Regions from separate parts of the Anaerobacillus sp. QJM3NY_17 genome, predicted to be linked through region 4. Evidence: riboswitches for the same ligand, from Rfam matches in the RefSeq annotation. Region 4 holds a riboswitch; each other region holds the start of a gene.
What was found. Region 4 has a riboswitch for S-adenosylmethionine ahead of msrA (peptide-methionine (S)-S-oxide reductase MsrA). Riboswitches for the same ligand answer to the same signal wherever they lie in the genome.
Positions count from the first base shown of each region.

Region 1: it holds a riboswitch for S-adenosylmethionine, as region 4 does, so the genes downstream of both, AC0VYV_RS13720 (Na+/H+ antiporter NhaC family protein) here and msrA (peptide-methionine (S)-S-oxide reductase MsrA) in region 4, are expected to answer to the same signal.
Region 2: it holds a riboswitch for S-adenosylmethionine, as region 4 does, so the genes downstream of both, AC0VYV_RS11865 (homocysteine S-methyltransferase family protein) here and msrA (peptide-methionine (S)-S-oxide reductase MsrA) in region 4, are expected to answer to the same signal.
Region 3: it holds a riboswitch for S-adenosylmethionine, as region 4 does, so the genes downstream of both, AC0VYV_RS14515 (methionine biosynthesis PLP-dependent protein) here and msrA (peptide-methionine (S)-S-oxide reductase MsrA) in region 4, are expected to answer to the same signal.

Region 1 covers NZ_CM149685.1:2,613,410-2,617,627, reverse strand. Annotated here, with positions in the region: gene AC0VYV_RS13730 (YolD-like family protein) at 1-253, shown strand, start outside; gene AC0VYV_RS13725 (alpha/beta fold hydrolase) at 415-1,254, shown strand; SAM riboswitch class I at 1,448-1,551, shown strand; gene AC0VYV_RS13720 (Na+/H+ antiporter NhaC family protein) at 1,622-2,917, shown strand; gene AC0VYV_RS13715 (hypothetical protein) at 3,005-3,682, opposite strand; gene AC0VYV_RS13710 (SLC13 family permease) at 3,976-4,218, shown strand, end outside.
Region 2 covers NZ_CM149685.1:2,251,521-2,255,738, reverse strand. Annotated here, with positions in the region: gene murB (UDP-N-acetylmuramate dehydrogenase) at 1-204, opposite strand, end outside; gene AC0VYV_RS11865 (homocysteine S-methyltransferase family protein) at 645-1,694, opposite strand; SAM riboswitch class I at 1,774-1,883, opposite strand; gene AC0VYV_RS11860 (DUF3895 domain-containing protein) at 1,976-2,965, opposite strand; gene AC0VYV_RS11855 (bifunctional 2',3'-cyclic-nucleotide 2'-phosphodiesterase/3'-nucleotidase) at 3,087-4,218, opposite strand, start outside.
Region 3 covers NZ_CM149685.1:2,757,942-2,762,159, forward strand. Annotated here, with positions in the region: gene AC0VYV_RS14505 (Na/Pi cotransporter family protein) at 1-729, opposite strand, end outside; gene AC0VYV_RS14510 (DUF1189 domain-containing protein) at 967-1,776, shown strand; SAM riboswitch class I at 1,862-1,972, shown strand; gene AC0VYV_RS14515 (methionine biosynthesis PLP-dependent protein) at 2,046-3,176, shown strand; gene metC (cystathionine beta-lyase) at 3,163-4,218, shown strand, end outside.
Region 4 covers NZ_CM149685.1:2,065,735-2,069,952, reverse strand. Annotated here, with positions in the region: gene AC0VYV_RS11075 (hypothetical protein) at 1-1,794, shown strand, start outside; gene msrA (peptide-methionine (S)-S-oxide reductase MsrA) at 1,842-2,492, opposite strand; SAM riboswitch class I at 2,592-2,705, opposite strand; gene AC0VYV_RS11065 (Na+/H+ antiporter NhaC family protein) at 2,793-4,196, opposite strand.

The sequences.
Region 1 (4,218 bases), 550 kb from region 4:
AACCGAAGAGAAAAAAAGTGAAAAGCCGGTACTTGATGAACAAAGAATGGCGGAAATGAATGAAACAATATGTGAAGCAATGGCCAATCACAACTCGCTTTGTTTTCAACACTTTAGTGGGGGAGAAACGAAAACTCTCTTTGGATATGTGCACTATGTAGATCCACTTACGAAAGAACTGCGTATTATTGACCATAATGAAAAAAGGACAACGATAAAGCTGCTGGACCTTGTGCACGTAGAGTTAGAATGAAAAAAATGGAGTATCCTCTCAGATGTAAAAAAAGTTTTTCATTTCAGGATTGGGGTAAAATAAGTATAAAGTCAAACCTGAATAAGTGAGACCATCCTGTCTGGTTAGAAACGAAGGGTGAATCAGATCAGATGAATTCAAAATCCGGAGTGAGATGAAAGATGCTATTAGCTCAAAATCTTAAACAAAATACGGAAAAGATCAAAGGAATTGATATTCACTATGAATACTATAGAAATGACACAGCCGTCGATCGGCCAGTATTAACGCTTCTTCACGGTTTTCTATCGTCGAGCTTCAGCTTCAGAAGATTGATACCATTATTAACAAAGGCATATACTGTTGTTGCCATTGATCTTCCTCCGTTCGGAAAAAGTGAAAAGTCTAATCGTTTTGTCCACTCTTATCATAATTATGCGGAAGTGGTGGTTGAACTTTTAGAAAGGCTTTCAATTGATCATACTGTTATGATCGGCCATTCTATGGGTGGGCAAGTAGCAATGAGAGCCTCGGCTATGAAAGATGATCTCGTTAGTAAGAATATTTTACTGTGCAGTTCAGGATATCTTGAAAAGGCTAAACAGAGTCTAGTGTATACATCGTACTTACCTTTTTTCTCGGTATACTTGAAAAGGTGGCTTTATCGAAAAGGTGTTAGAGGAAATTTGCTTAATTGTGTTTATGATCCTTCCCTTATCGATGAAGAAATGATGGATGGATATATCCAACCTTTCTTCAATGAGGGTATCTTTCGGTCATTAGTTAGGATGATTCGAGATCGCGAAGGAGATTTGTCAGAAGTTGAACTAAATCAAATTCATACACCTAGCCTACTAATATGGGGAGAAAATGACAGAGTTGTGCCGTTGAAAATTGGGAAGCGTCTCAGTAAGGATCTCCCAAATGCTAAACTGATCATCTATGAAAAAACCGGTCACCTTCTACCAGAAGAAAAACCGGAATCGATTATGAAGGATATTGAGTGGTTTTTAGGAAAATAAAGATTGATCTATTGCAAAAATTGGTAGTCATACAAAGCTTGAACCAGACTAGTTAATCAGGTAAACTCCTTAAAGGATGAGGAGTTTATTTTGATGCAGTTAATCAAAGTTGACTCATCAGAATAATGCGTGATAAAGTAAAGCTCGTTATGAAAAAGTAAAATGAAGCATGCGCTCATTAATAATTGTATATTTCTTATTAAGAGAAGTGGAGGGACCTGGCCCAAAGAAGCTTCAGCAACCTCTGATGATCAGAAAGGTGCTGCTTCCAGCAAGAGAAATCTTGAGAGATAAGTGCAAAAGCCTTCTTCTCTTGAAGTGGGCTTTTTTTATTGAGACAGAATAAAAGATGAAGGAGACATGAATAATGGAGAAAGAAATAAAGGGGAACGGCCTGGCTTTACTTCCCCTTGGAATATTTATTGTGCTTTTTATTGGTACAGCTATCATAACAAAGGACTTTTATAGTATGCCTGTTATTCTCGCTTCTCTAATTGCGGCGGGCGTAGCTCTTTCGATGAATCGAAAAGAAAGCTTTATGAAAAAAGTGGAAGTGTTTTGTCGTGGAGCAGGTAATACGAATATCATATTAATGATTTTGGTCTTTTTACTGGCTGGGGCGTTTGCCGGAACAGCTGAAAAAATTGGAGCAGTAGATTCGATTGTTAATTTAGGTATATCAATTCTACCGGCTAATCTTTTAATCGTAGGTTTGTTTGTCATTGGCTGTTTTATTTCTATTTCGATGGGTACATCGATGGGAACGATTGTAGCACTTGCTCCCATTGGAATTGGAATTGCAGAGCAAACCGGAGTTGCCCCGGCACTGGCTTTATCAGCGGTCATAGGTGGGGCAATGTTTGGTGACAATCTTTCTATGATTTCAGATACTACGATTGCGGCAGTACGCACACAAAATACGCAAATGAAAGATAAATTCAAAGTAAACTTTTTTATAGTCTTGCCAGCTGCTATCGTAACAGCCATTATTTATGGTGCTTTAACGATGGGAGAGCAAGCAACGGTTGGAGGAGATCACGCATTTGATTTCGTTACAATTATCCCTTATTTAGGTGTACTGATCGCAGCGATCGCTGGTGTTAATGTTCTTATTGTACTTGTAAGTGGTACCTTATTTGCTGGGATTGTAGGTTTATATAACGGAACATTTGGAATGAGTGGACTGATCTCCACGGTTACAGAGGGCATAAAAGGGATGGAAGACCTTGCCATGATTGCACTCGTCATCGGAGGGATGATTGAAGTCATTAAGCATAACGGAGGAATACAATACGTATTGGACAAAATCCTGAGCAAAGTAACTTCTCGTAGAGGAGCAGAGTTTGGTATCGCCGGTCTCGCAAGCGTGCTTGATTTATCAACAGCTAACAACACCATTTCGATCATAATGGGGGGGCCACTTGCGAAAAACATTTCCGAAGAATATGGGGTAGACCCACGAAAGTCTGCTAGTATTCTTGATATTTTCTCAGGTAGTATACAGGGCATGCTCCCATATGGGGCACAGGTGCTTGCAGTAGCAGGTCTTGCGTCGATTTCGCCACTCGCTCTACTACCGTATTCAATTTATCCAATCCTCATTGCTATTGCAGGAATTATTGCGATTTTCATCAACTATCCCTCTATTTCGAAAAAGGGCTAAAGTGATAGTAAACAGAATCTTGAATTAAAATTTGATATGAGCATTTAAAAAGCAGGTAGCTCAATTTGAGCTACCTGCTTTTTTTTATTATCCTTCGATTTGTTTTTGAAGATGCACAATTCGTTGAGGAAGAATGTACAAGTATTCAATAAGTGAATCTAGTAAGTCGATAATTAAGTTGGCCGTTTCTTCGCTTGTAGCTTTCTCAAGACAAAGGAGGTTATTTAAATTACTACCTTTGCCTAGTAGGTGTCCTAGTTTTACAATTGGTTCTTCTAAATCAATCTGTTTAGCAAGTGTTTCTAGCTGTTTAGAAAGTGGCTGTCCTAGCTCATTTTCAGATAGAAAACTACCTGTAATGCTCTCAAGAACACGATTAGCCATTACAGCCGTTGCGGTCCAATCCTTCATGTTATGTACATTCACTGCTGAGCGATAAACACGCTCAAGGTCATCGGGTAATCTAGCTGTGCTAGTCAGTCTGCCGAGCGGCTCTCGTGTAAAAGAGGTTTGATGCACGAATAGCTCAACTTCTTCTCCGCGATCATTATGGGACGTTTTAATGAGTATGAAAAGCACAGCTTCTTTACAAATAGAGCAGCGAGAAAGCGTGGAGAACACAGCCTGATTAATTTGATAATCGAACTTCAGTTGAAATGAAGCATCGCTTCCGCATTCTGGACATTCTGTATTAGCTGATTTTGGAAGCTTTGTTTGTCCGTATTTCACAACCGAATTAATAGTAGTCTGTTGTATCTTTCTCATCATATACCCCCTGGATCGATTTTGAGCAACTTGTTGTGGATTGTGTATCTATACTTACATTTAATCATTGAGTTTATTTATTTTGAATTATAAAAAACATATCATCAACTTATAATTTTCGCCCCAAATGGAAATTTAAGGGGGTTGAAATGAATTACTTGTATGGAAATGGAAAAACGAATCAAAAGTCCTTTCTTGAAAGAGAGTAATAAAGTACCAAAATTGTGAATTTATTGACAGATGTGGCGAGCGAATTCTACACTATAGTTTAATGAACGATAGGAGGTATGACTATGGAACAACACCTTTGGAACCAATTATGGAAAGAACATGATCGAGCAAAAGATCTCTTAACATTCGCTTCTTCACACACGCCGGAAATCCCTTCAAAAAGTTCTCAAAAAAATCCAGGTTATGCATCTGGACCAGATCCTGCTTATGATAAAAGGAAACTGACGGGGTTGATCCTCGGACCGGTCCTTTTTCTTAGCATAATGTTGTTTTTTAATCCAAATGGTCTTTCAGAAGCAGGTTTG
Region 2 (4,218 bases), 190 kb from region 4:
TTTTCCTAAAATGGTTAATGGATAGTTAGATTGATAGGCGTACTCAACTGCTGCTCGTGCGTCCTCTAGCGTGTTAGGAAACACAAGGACATCCGCACATCCACCCATTCTTGTATACGTATGTGCATTTAATGGCTCATTTATCTTCAGTTCCGCACTGGGTAAAATGGAGCGGAGTTCATTTAATACATTTTGATTATTCATAGGCTACCTCGCTTATAAAACAGTTCGTTTTCATTGTGGTTTGAGTTCAATAATGTTTCATGGACATATTCAAACACATTTAAAATAATAACACAACTACTTGATAAATATGATGTTTTTCATAAAAGAAGCCTTTAATTCGAAAAGAATGTTACTTGGAAAGCAACTTATATAGCGGAAAAATCAATCTCAGACTTCGTGATTGGAAAAATGCTGTTATCCTATCAAATGCATAAATCATTGTATTCGTTACTCTTCTACAGATACTGTTACTAATCATCGCCAACGTTATCAAAAATAATCAGCTTATAGAAAAAATGTAGTAGATATAATATCCTATGTAAAAATGTATTTTAATACTGTAGTACAGGTGTACAGATAGGGTTTTTGGTAAAAAAACAACAACCGGAGAAATTAAGTTCTCCGGTTGTTGTTATGAATTAAGCTTTTGTTCGATAAGCCGTATTGTTATCTTTCAATGTCTCATCAGTTCCAAATAAAAAGTGCTTTTCCATATTTGGAGAATATACCGAGTTTACAGTTGTTCTGCCAACTGTTTCAGCCACCTCTCGCAGCATACTTGGAGAAGCCCCGCAACAGAGTCCGAAGTAATTGACGCCAACCTGCTTTGCTTTCTTAGCCCATTCCGCTAGTTCATAGCGATTGCAATAAAGCGGGTCTAAAGAGGTTGGAAAGGTCGTCTCTGTTGGCAATGTACACGCACAGCCACCGTCTGGTAAGTTAAAGAATGTTGGGTGTTCTTCTGTTGTACGATAAGGGATTGGAAGAGCACCAACATAGCCGTTAACAGACTGTCTAATTTTTTCAATGTAAGGCTGCATTGTGGCAGGTCCTCTAAAACAATTCATGCCAACAACTAGTGCACCTTGCTCTTCTAATAAACGGCAAGCTTCCTCAACGGTATAGCCGTCCCTTAAAATGTTCTCACTCATAAGTCCGAGTGTAATTACAGCTTGAAGATCCTGCTTTTGAATCTCTTCTAGCGCTATTTTTGCTTCTTCATAGAAGTAGAAGGTTTCGCCGTTGATGAAATCTACGCCTTCTTCTTTGCTCCATTTCACCATTTCAGCAAAAATTGACCGAATTTGTTCCTTACTTTCCTCATCTTCAGGATCAAATAAGTTTGTATTTGAAATGTTTCCAGCAACTAGCGCTTCTTCTTCAGGGTGTTCCTTCGCGACTTCTTTAGCCAGGCGGATGGCTTGTCTATTGAGCGGTTCTAACAAATCTTCTTTTCCAATAATCCTCATTTTCTCTCGATGACCATTATACGTAAAAGCAAGTACGACATCTGAACCTGCAAGCATATAATCACGATACGTTTGTTTTAGCGCTTCAGGGTTGTCTAGGGCAACTTCGGGTACGAATGATCCTGCTTGTAAATAACCACGACGCTCTAGTTCAAATAGATAACCTTCCCCGCAAATAACTGGACCATCTTGCAATCGTTCTTCAAGTGTTCTTTTCATGTGTAACAGCTCCTTTTCTGGATAAAATAAAAAACCCTCTTCTTAAACAATAAGAAGAGGGTTTGCTAACATAATCCTCCTCTTATCTTCCAGGTGATATCACCTGTAGGATTTGGCACCAGCTTCAACTGTAGTTGAAAGGTTGCCGGGCATCATAGGGCCTATTCCCTCCGCCGCTCTTGATAAGAGTGTTGATTTAATTTTTGAACATGTGTGAAATTATAGACCGGTTAACTGGAAATGTCAATCACTTATCTGATAATTACGAAATGTTAGGATAATCACTTGCTTTTCAATCGATAGATGCGATCTTCACGCCCTATCGGCTCGACTGACATTGATCCAGATGCAACAAATGAATCGAGGTAGGTACAAACAGCATAATAAATTTTTGGTTTCTTTGTGGAGTATCTCTTGTCTTGTACCTTTCCTTCCTTAATCAAAAGCTCACAAATCATCAGAGCACTTTCCATACCTTGCTGAATATAAGAGTCTACCTCTTCCTGTGTTGTAAATGAAAGGTCCCCTACAAAATAGGTTTCCTTAGGTTTCTCGCTTGTCTTTTCTTGTAAAGGTTCTTGAACATCTTCCGCGAACAAATCAAAAGCGCCTTGTAATTCCTCTTCTGGTTTCGGTTCTTCCTGGTTGCTTTTCGGGTTGACTACTTGTTCTACAGTGTTGCTTCCTCTTTGAAGAGCTTCTTTTTCTTCACGATAAGATCTGATTAAACTGTTTAGCCTTTTTTCTTGTAGATCTAGTAATGGAAGATTTAATGAAAGTGGCTGTTCAATGTCTAGTGGAAGGTTCAATCCTTCAGGAATGTCGTATGTAGGATAGCCGTTCTGTCTTTTCAACAGTAGCTCATCCAACTCATAATCTATTTCCATAAATCCCTTCACAACTTCTCTCACAATGGAAGCGGGTAATCCGGTATGCTCTTCGAAATGATTTATCCCGAAACGCCGTGTTTCTCCTGTTTTTGCATGTCGAACAACATACTGATACCGTAAAGAGCGACCGCACTCACATTTTAAATCATCTGAAACGAAGCCCGCATCGATGTAATCTTCTAGTATCCAATCATCAAGCAGCATCCTGATTTCTTCATCCGTTGCCCCACTTGGAATCATCCGCCCTTTACTTCTAGCAATTACATTCGCAAAAGCCGTTTTTTTACCGCGTTTAAGAAAATTCATTACATACGTTTGTTGCTCAATTGTCAGATCTGAAAAAAGCTCATCTCTTTGGGTGCTTGTCAGGCTTTGTGTCATATAAATCCCTTTCTGTACGATAGTAATGCCATTATATCAGTAAATATTCCAATATTGTTTGCATCGGATAAATTCTTAAAATAAGAAACGCCAATTCTGATGAATTGGCGTGAATTCGTTCTTAACGATGGCGGCCGTGCTCGCTCTTATGATTATGATGATGCTTTTCTTTTTTCTGTTTCGTTAAGTCGAGTGTATATTTAGCGAAACCATTTTCTGTTTCATCAACAAAATGAATCGTTTTAATGCTTTCCGCATAGGTTTTGGCTTGTAACGAGGATTCAAAAGTGACGTTCAGTTTCTTCTTATTAACTGTGTGAAATGACCAGTTCTGATCAGCTGTTGGATTAATTGTTTTGTTTTCAAGAATATAGTCAATTAAAATTTGTCTATTTTCATCAGGGGAATCAATAACAATATTAGAACCATCTAAGTGCGGAAAGTGCCCTCCGCCTGTCGCTCTGTAATTATTTGTAGCAACGATAAAGGACATGTCTTTCGTTACCTTTTCTCCGTTGTATTTTAGCGATTTAATTCGATTAGCATCAGCATTTACTACACTCCCACTCATATCATATTTCGCAGATTCTGTAACATCGATTTGATAGGTAACGCCATCAATAACATCGTAGTTATAAGAAGGAAAATCAGGATTAATTAAAGGCTGTTCCTGTTTATCTTTTTTGTTGATTACATTAAATTGGCCTGCTGACATTTCAAGCCAATCCTTCAGTTCGTCACCATTTAACAGAACCGCTTTCAGTGTATTGGGATAAACGTAAAGATCAGCTGTGTTTTTAATCGCGATGTCCCCAGCAGGAATATCTGTATAGTAGGACGAACCTCCTCGACCACCCGCTTTAAATGGAGCCCCAGCGGATAGGACTGGAATACCTTCATATTCGGTACCTTGAATATTGTTTTCTACATACCATTTTTGTGCATTGGTTACAATCTGGATGGACGGATCATCATTAACGAGCGCAAAGTAACTGTTAATGGGAGCTGTTGTTTCACCGACAGCTGTTCGCACATAATCAATTGTCGCTTCATGATCCTCTTTCACTGCATTGACGATATCAATGTCTGCTTCAACAAGTGGTGTTTTCGTTACTTTATCATAGATTGGACGAGCTTCAGATTTGGAATCCTTCACTGACCATTCCCCGTTATCTTCCGTTAAAGATAGGTCGATTACCCCTAGGTGATCTCCCCAGTAACCTGGCTCGACGGAAGCGACTCCATTAATGGTT
Region 3 (4,218 bases), 690 kb from region 4:
TGTACGTCTAGCGGCAACGGATGCACCGATAGAAGCAAGAACTGCGGTAATCGTTGTACCGATATTATCTCCAAACAGAACTGGTAATGCAGCTTGAATATCCATTGCGTTCTGTGAATAAAGACCTTGCAATACACCAATTGTCGCACTGGAACTTTGTACAATGACAGTAAATACTGTACCGATCACAACGCCTAACAGTGGGTTCGAGCTCATGCTTACTGTTAATTCTTGGAAAGCCTCAAGGCTACGAAGTGGTTTCATTCCCGTACTCATTAATTCAAGTCCAAAGAACAACGCACCAAATCCGAAGACGATTTGACCAGCGTAGTTAATTTTCTTGTTTTTAAAGAAGAAAATTAACAAAGAACCGATGGCTATAATTGGAAGTGCGTAATCTTTAATAGGAAAACCAATAATAAATGCTGTAACAGTTGTACCAATGTTCGCACCCATTACAACGCCAATTGCTTGCTTCAGAGTCATAAATCCTGCGTTAACAAGACCGACTGTTAAAACCGTTGTTCCTGAACTACTTTGTATGAGAATAGTTACAATGACCCCAGCGAGCACACCCATAAACGGGTTAGTCGTAAAACGATCGAGAATGTCTCTTAATCGATCACCTGCTGATCGTTGAAGGCCGTCTCCCATATACTTTAGTCCAAACAGGAAAATACCAAGACCTCCCACAAACTGAAAGATCATCTCCTGAACGTTGAGTTCCATCATTTCAACCCCTTGCACTTATGTTTTATTTTTTTCGACAATACTCAACAAAGTCCCTTGTCTATTATCTACATCGCTCCCCCCTTTGTAAAGAGTTAATATAGATTTGTAAAGATATTATGCTGAAAACAAATTTATTTCAATAAAGTTTCACCAAGAATACTGTTCCCTTCTCTCTATATAAGATAAACTGATTGGGTGGAGAAACGCTCCACATTTAGAAAGGAGATTATTAATTTGAACGTTTTTAAACAACTTTACTACAGCTTATTTTCCCCTAAGATGATGGCCAGATTCCGTTTTCAAAAGCTAGGCAAGCCAATATTGTACGTGTTTTTACTTATGTTCATTTCTTCTGTGCCAGTAGGAATTATGACGGCTCTATCCTTTACAAACGCTTATGAGGATCTCAAAACACATATGTCAGATCTACCAGAATTCACTTTAGAGGACGGATCTTTAACAAGTGAACAGTCTGAACCGCTTATTCGACAAAATGATGAAAATACTTTTATTTTTGATGCGACAGACCAGACAAAGCCTGATGATGTTGATCAATATGATTCCGTTATCGCATTCCTAAAAGATCGTGTAATCGTTGTAGATAGCGGTGCTAGACAGGAGTTTAATTACAGTAACTTTAGTTCGATGACTTTCACGAAGCAAGATGTTAATGAGCTAAGTAATAATCTGGACAACCTGCTCCCTATCTTTATTCCGTTACTGATATTCGTTATCTATTTGTTTCAAACCGGCCTTAAGTTTATAGGAGTTACCGTACTAGCTACAATTGGACTACTATTGAGAAGTATTACCGGAAGAAAAGCTTCTTATAAACAACTTTGGGTCTTATCTGTTTATTCAGTAACAATTCCAACGCTCTTCTTTGCGATTATGGCACTCATTAAAACAGCAGTCCCTTTAGGATTCCTACTTTATTGGATTGTGGCCATCATGCTACTTTATCTTACGATTAAAGAAATCCCGTTACCAAAAAAACGTGTAACGAACGAGCGAGCAAATGATTCAACAGAAGAAAAATTTTGATAATTTACTCAAATCCCTTGCTTTTCACTTTAAAGTGATGTAGATTATGAAAAAAGCGACACAATAAAATTCCATATATTTTCAATTCTTATCAAGAGAAGCAGAGGGACTGGCCCTATGAAGCTTCAGCAACCACCAGATATTTTCTGGTAAGGTGCTAACTCCAGCAAGTTGATTTCAACTTGGAAGATAAGAAGAAGAGCAACCAAAGTCTTCTTCTTATAGAGGGCTTTTTTTATTGCCCTTATTCAATGAAAAGGAGATTGATTATGTCGAATAAACAGTTAGAAACACTACTTGTCCAATTAGGTAATCATTCAGATACTAAAACCGGTGCGGTAAATCCTCCAGTGTACTTCTCCACATCGTATAGCCATGAAGGCATCGGTCAATCCACCGGATTCGATTATTCAAGAACCAAAAACCCGACACGATCCATTTTAGAATCCGCTATATCAGAACTCGAACATGGTGATCAGGGATTTGCTTTTAGTTCCGGAATGGCTGCGATTCAAGCAATCCTTGCCATATTCAAAAGCGGCGACCATATTCTCGTCTCAGATGATTTGTATGGTGGGACTTATCGATTATTTGCCCATGCTGAAAAACATTATGGTATCTCCTTCACATATTTTGATACACAAAGAAATGAACAACTTTCATCACTCCTAACTCACCGTACAAAAGCCATTTTTGTTGAAAATCCATCTAATCCATTAATGAAATTAACAGATCTTGAAAAAATTGCACGGATAACAGAAAACAGGGACCTATTATTTATTGTAGACAATACTTTGTTCACCCCTCTTCTACAAAACCCACTACTGCTTGGGGCGGATATCGTCGTGCATAGTGCCACTAAGTATTTAGGCGGTCATAATGATATTCTCGCAGGGCTTGTGGTTGCAAAAGGTGAGAATATTTGCGCTGAAATCCAACAATACCAAAACGGTGCAGGCGCTGTGCTTTCTCCTTTTGATTCCTGGTTATTAATGAGAGGCATGAAAACCTTGCCACTCAGAATGAAGCAGCATGAAGAGAATGCCAGAAAGATAACTGAATTTTTAACAAATCATGAAGCAATAACAGACGTTTTTTATCCAGATAAAGGTGGGATGCTTTCTTTCAGATTGCGCTCCGAAGAATGGGTAGATCTCTTTCTTAGAAAATTAACACTTGTCACATTTGCTGAAAGTCTTGGAGGGGTAGAAAGCTTTATCACATATCCTTCAACGCAAACTCATGCTGAGATACCAGAAGACATCAGACTTGAAAAAGGGGTGTGCAATCGACTGCTACGTTTCTCTGTTGGGATTGAAAACATTGATGACTTAATACAGGACCTGAATCAAGCATTGTCCATTTTTAAAGAGGAGGTTGTTCAAATTGACAAATACTGATTATACATTTCAAACAAAACTTCTTCATAACGATCACAAATTTGATAAAGCTACGGGAGCTGTTAGCGTCCCTATCCAACAGGCTTCTACATTTCATCAGATGGATTTTGACCAACCTGGAAAATACGATTACAGTCGTTCAGGCAACCCCACTCGCGAAGCGCTTGAAGAAACAATTGCCAATCTTGAAGGTGGGGTTAAGGGATTTGCGTTTGCTTCTGGGATGGCCGCTATCGCCACCTCGTTTATGCTCCTTTCACAAAACGATCACGTTCTTATATCTGAAGACGTCTACGGTGGGACGTATCGCATGATTCACGACGTTCTCGGGAGATTTGGAATTAAACATACTTTTGTAGACATGACAGATTTAAATGAAGTGGCGAGAGGTATTCAATCCAATACTAAAGTAATCTATATCGAAACGCCTTCTAATCCTTTACTGAAGGTAACTGACATTCAAGCCGTTGTTAAATTAGCTAAAGCGAATAATTGTTTAACATTTGTCGATAACACCTTTATGACACCTGCTCTACAACGTCCGTTAGACTTCGGAGCCGATATCGTATTGCATAGTGCTACGAAATTCATTTCAGGACATAGCGATGTCGTCGCTGGTCTTGCTGCCGTAAAAAGTGAGGAATTAGCGGAACAGCTTGCATTCCTGCAAAACTCGTTTGGATCGATTTTAAGCGCTCACGATTCCTGGTTAGTTCTCCGTGGCTTAAAAACATTGCATTGTCGGCTAGATCAATCGTCTAGATCTGCGTTTCGTCTTGCGCATGCTCTTACTAAAGAAAAGATGGTAGAAGAAGTCTTTTATCCAGGGCTTTCTTATCACCCTGGTCACTCCACTCATATTTATCAAGCCGCTGGTCCTGGTGCAGTTTTGTCCTTTCGGTTACCTGATGAAAATGCCGTGCGTCTATTCACAAAGCATGTTCAAATTCCTGTTTTCGCGGTAAGTCTTGGTGCCGTAGAATCAATTCTCTCCTATCCAGCTAGAATGTCACATGCTTCTATGCCTCCTATAGAACGAAGA
Region 4 (4,218 bases):
AAAGGCATCAAAAAGCCAATGTCTATGATCATGCTACTGTTTGGTGTTTTAGCAACGTCAGCTTTTTCATACTGGTTATTCACACCTGGTTTAATGAATGATCGTCTCTCTATTAATGTAGAGCCGCTCTCACCTGTTAGTGATAACCCTTCAGAATACGGCTCATTTGATGTAACTACTTATACATATGGAAGTGGAAAGGATAAGCAACGTCCTGAATTTGGGGAGCAAGTAGATATTCAAACGATGTCAGTTAACGCTTCAAGTATGATTGGAGAATGGTCCAAAGAACGCGAGTGGTTCTGGGGCTTTAAAGACACCAATGTGCCACTTAATGGACGTGTATGGGTGCCTAAAGGAAATGGTTCTTTTCCTCTTGTCCTTATTGTCCATGGAAACCATAAGATGGAGGACTTCTCAGATGAAGGCTACAATTATTTAGGTGAGTTACTCGCTAGTCGTGGCTTTTTAACAGTATCAGTAGATGAGAACTTCTTCAATTCATCATGGTCTGGTGGCCTCGCAGGAGACATTAATGGACGCGCTTGGTTGCTGCTTAAACATATTGAAGAAATGGAGAAATTATCTTCTCAAAAAGATAATCCATTATTCAACAAAGTGAAGATGGATCAAATTGCTTTAATAGGTCATTCTCGCGGTGGTCAAGCTGCGATTTTAGCAGCAAAATTCAATGACCTTGATCGTTACCCAAATAACGGGAACATGACTTTTGATTTCCATTATAATATTGAATCTGTTATCGCACTTGCACCGACGGATTATCAAACACTTTCAGATCGAAAAATCGAAGTGGATGATGTCAATTATTTATTACTTCAAGGTTCTTATGATAGTGATTTATCGGAATTCGAAGGCGACCGACAGTATAATGGGATTGATTTAACTGGCAGTAAAGAAGCTATGAAAGCAGCCCTTTATATTGATCGCGCCAATCACGGACAATTTAACACAACGTGGGGAGAAAACGATACGTATTTCCCTTTCACGCTTTTATTAAATAAAGAGCCTCTTCTTAAAGGCACTGAACAACGACAAATAGCCCGCACATATGTTGCTGGCTTTCTTGAGGCGACGCTTCATCAAAATGAGTCCTATCAACCGATGTTTGAGGATTATCGCTATGCTCTCGAATGGCTACCTGATACAACATACATTAGTAAATATGAAGATCCTTCGTATCATATCTATAGCACCTTTGAAGAGGACGTTGATGTCACAACAGCGACATCTCCCTATATCACCATAGAGACTAATAGCTTGCTGCAATGGTATGAAGGAGAGCTTGAATTTCGACGCGATAAAGAAAGAGGTACTCATGGGGTCTTTTTGAAATGGGATCATTCCTATTCAAAGAACGGCACATACAAATTAAATTTCAAGAAAGCCCTTCAGGATCCATTTGCTTATACAATGAACAGTTCATTAACATTCACAGCAGCAAACCTTTCAGATCCATCTGACCAGCAACCTGTTGATTTCACAATCACGGCTAGTTCAGATAACGGAGCATCCGCTAGTGTTAAGCTGAGTGACGTCATGCAGTTGCAAGGTGTTCTTCCTATTCAACACACAAAAACAAAATACTTTGAAGAAGGACGTTATGGTGAACCTACTGAACCGGTTCTCCAAACCTTTAATATTCCGATGCAGCGATTCTTAGAAGCAAACAATGCCTTTAATCCGAAGAAGATGAATGCTCTTACATTCGAATTTAATGCATCAGAGAAAGGAAAAGTCTTTATTGATCAAATAGGTGTCAATCAAGGTGATTAACTAAAAAAGGCCTTCCCTCATGACAATGAGAGAAAGCCTTTTTTCTATTATGAAATTTTGCAAGAAGACTGTCCACGCTTAGCAAGATAGCTTTGATGATACTCATCTGCACGATAGAATGAAGTGATTGGTACAATTTGCGTCACAACTGGTTTTTTGAAGCGTCCAGATCGCTCGAGTTTTTCTTTTGCAATCAATGCTATTTCTGCCTGCTCATTTGAGTGGTAAAAGATCGCTGAGCGATAGCGTGTTCCGACATCTTCTCCCTGTTTGTTTAAGGAGGTTGGATTATGATTTTCAAAGAAAACTTCTACAAGTTCTTCATAAGAAATGAGAGAAGGATCATATTCAACTTGTACGGATTCGGCATGGCCTGTTAATTCAGAATAAACATCTTCATAAGTTGGATTAATCGTCTCTCCTCCTGTAAACCCTGCTGAAGTTGAAATAACACCGTTCAATTGTTGAAATAGCGCTTCTACTCCCCAAAAGCACCCTGCTGCAAATGTTGCTTGTTCCACTATGACCACTCCGTTTCCTTTTCTCTGTATGGTTTTATTTGATCGAGCATATATGTTTTCTAATTCATTTAGTGATAACATATAAAGTTGCTTTTCACCCTTCTTATATATCCCTTGTGAGAGAAGGGTCTTAATAAGCTGTTGTTTTCTTGCTTCGTTATCCATTAGTGTATGCAATATCAGTCTCTCCCTCTACTAAAACATATTTCCAAATGAGGGTGCATAAAAAAACCCTCATCTGCTCGAACAGAAGAGGGTTTGGATAGACCGAGCCTCTTCTCATTTTTCGACTTTCGTCGCAGGAATTAGCACGGTTCCAATTGAACATAAGTTCATAGGTCCGTTGCCGAGGTATCTAAGGGCCAGTCCCTCCACCTCTCTGAATAAGAAGATCCTTTAAACAAAGGATTATTAAGTTAGTCCCAATAATAAATGGTTTTAAAACGGATGTCAATACAAAAGTACTCATAAAAATAATTATATTACAAAAGAGATAACAAAGTAGCCAGCTGCTGCTAATCCCGCCGCTAATAAAGCTGGGCCAAGCTTAAATTTCGCATATGTCATAGGATTCAACTGCAAGATCCTCGCAACTGTATTCGTATTGTCACTTAGCGGAGAAGCAAAAGCGCCAAATGTCCCACTCGCAAACACGGCTCCAATGACAACAGGTAGATCTGCTCCTGTAGAATACCCTAATGAAATACCGAGCGGCATTAAAATTCCCCATGTGCCCCATGATGAGCCAATAAAGTATGAAATAAACGCCCCAACGAGAAATAAGACTGGTGGTACAAATAAAGTAGGAATCCAATCAAGGTTTGAGGTAACAAAAGACGAGAAGCCAAGAGCTTCTGTTGAAGCTGCTAAGCCCCAAACGACAGTAAGCAAGACGATGACCGGCATCATCTCGTTACCACCTTCGATAAAATAAGTAACAAGGTCCTTTAAAGAAAAACGCTGAAATAAATAGAAAATGAACGTTAAAAGTACTGTAGTGAGAAGTGCAAAGACCATCGCGTCGAGGACATCTGCCTCAATAAACGCCTTGATTAAAGAAGTAAACCCCTTCTTATAACCACTCCAATATGTAAGAAGAAGTGTTAGGAGAATAACTCCTCCAAGAGGTATTAATAAATTCATCGGTTTCGTAGGAAGATCCTTCGCCACAGCTGGATGACAATCTTCCCATTGATCATCAAGCTTTTTTTCCACATTACCTGCGTCTGTAGCTGGCGTTTTTCGATGATGGAAAAAACTCAAATAAAAGCCAATCAATAAAATACTAATCGAAAAAAAGTTGTAAGGGATACTTTGAAGAAAGTAACGATAGCCATCTCCTTCAATGCCTTCTGCTTTTAGTGAAAGCTGCACAACAGATGACATATAGCCGACAAAAGCGGTAGCAATTGGCATTAAGACAATAACTGGAGTTGCTGTCGTTTCTATCACAAATCCAAGCTCCTGAGGAGTGATTTTCACTTTATTTAAAAGAGCTTTCATGATTGGGGCTACCGTTACAATGCGGAAACTAGGAGCACTAAATGTTCCTAGCGTTGACACCCACGTCAGAAATAACGCTCCTTTTTTTGAGTTGATTTTGGATGAGGCAACTTGAACAAATCCTTTTATCCCACCAGTATATTTCATCAATCCGATTAAGCCCGTAAACATATATAGAAAAAGGACGATTTTAACATTATTTTCATCTTTCAAACCAGTCATAATAAATTCATAGAACTGTTGTAAACCAATGATCAATCCAGGTTTGTATATAAATGATGCTGTTAGCAAACCCGCCGTTAATCCGGGGATCACTAGTTTTGTTTTCATCGCAATGATAATGACAACGATAAACGGAAAAATGGATAACCAGGCCATTAGCGTCGCCCTCCTTAAGCTC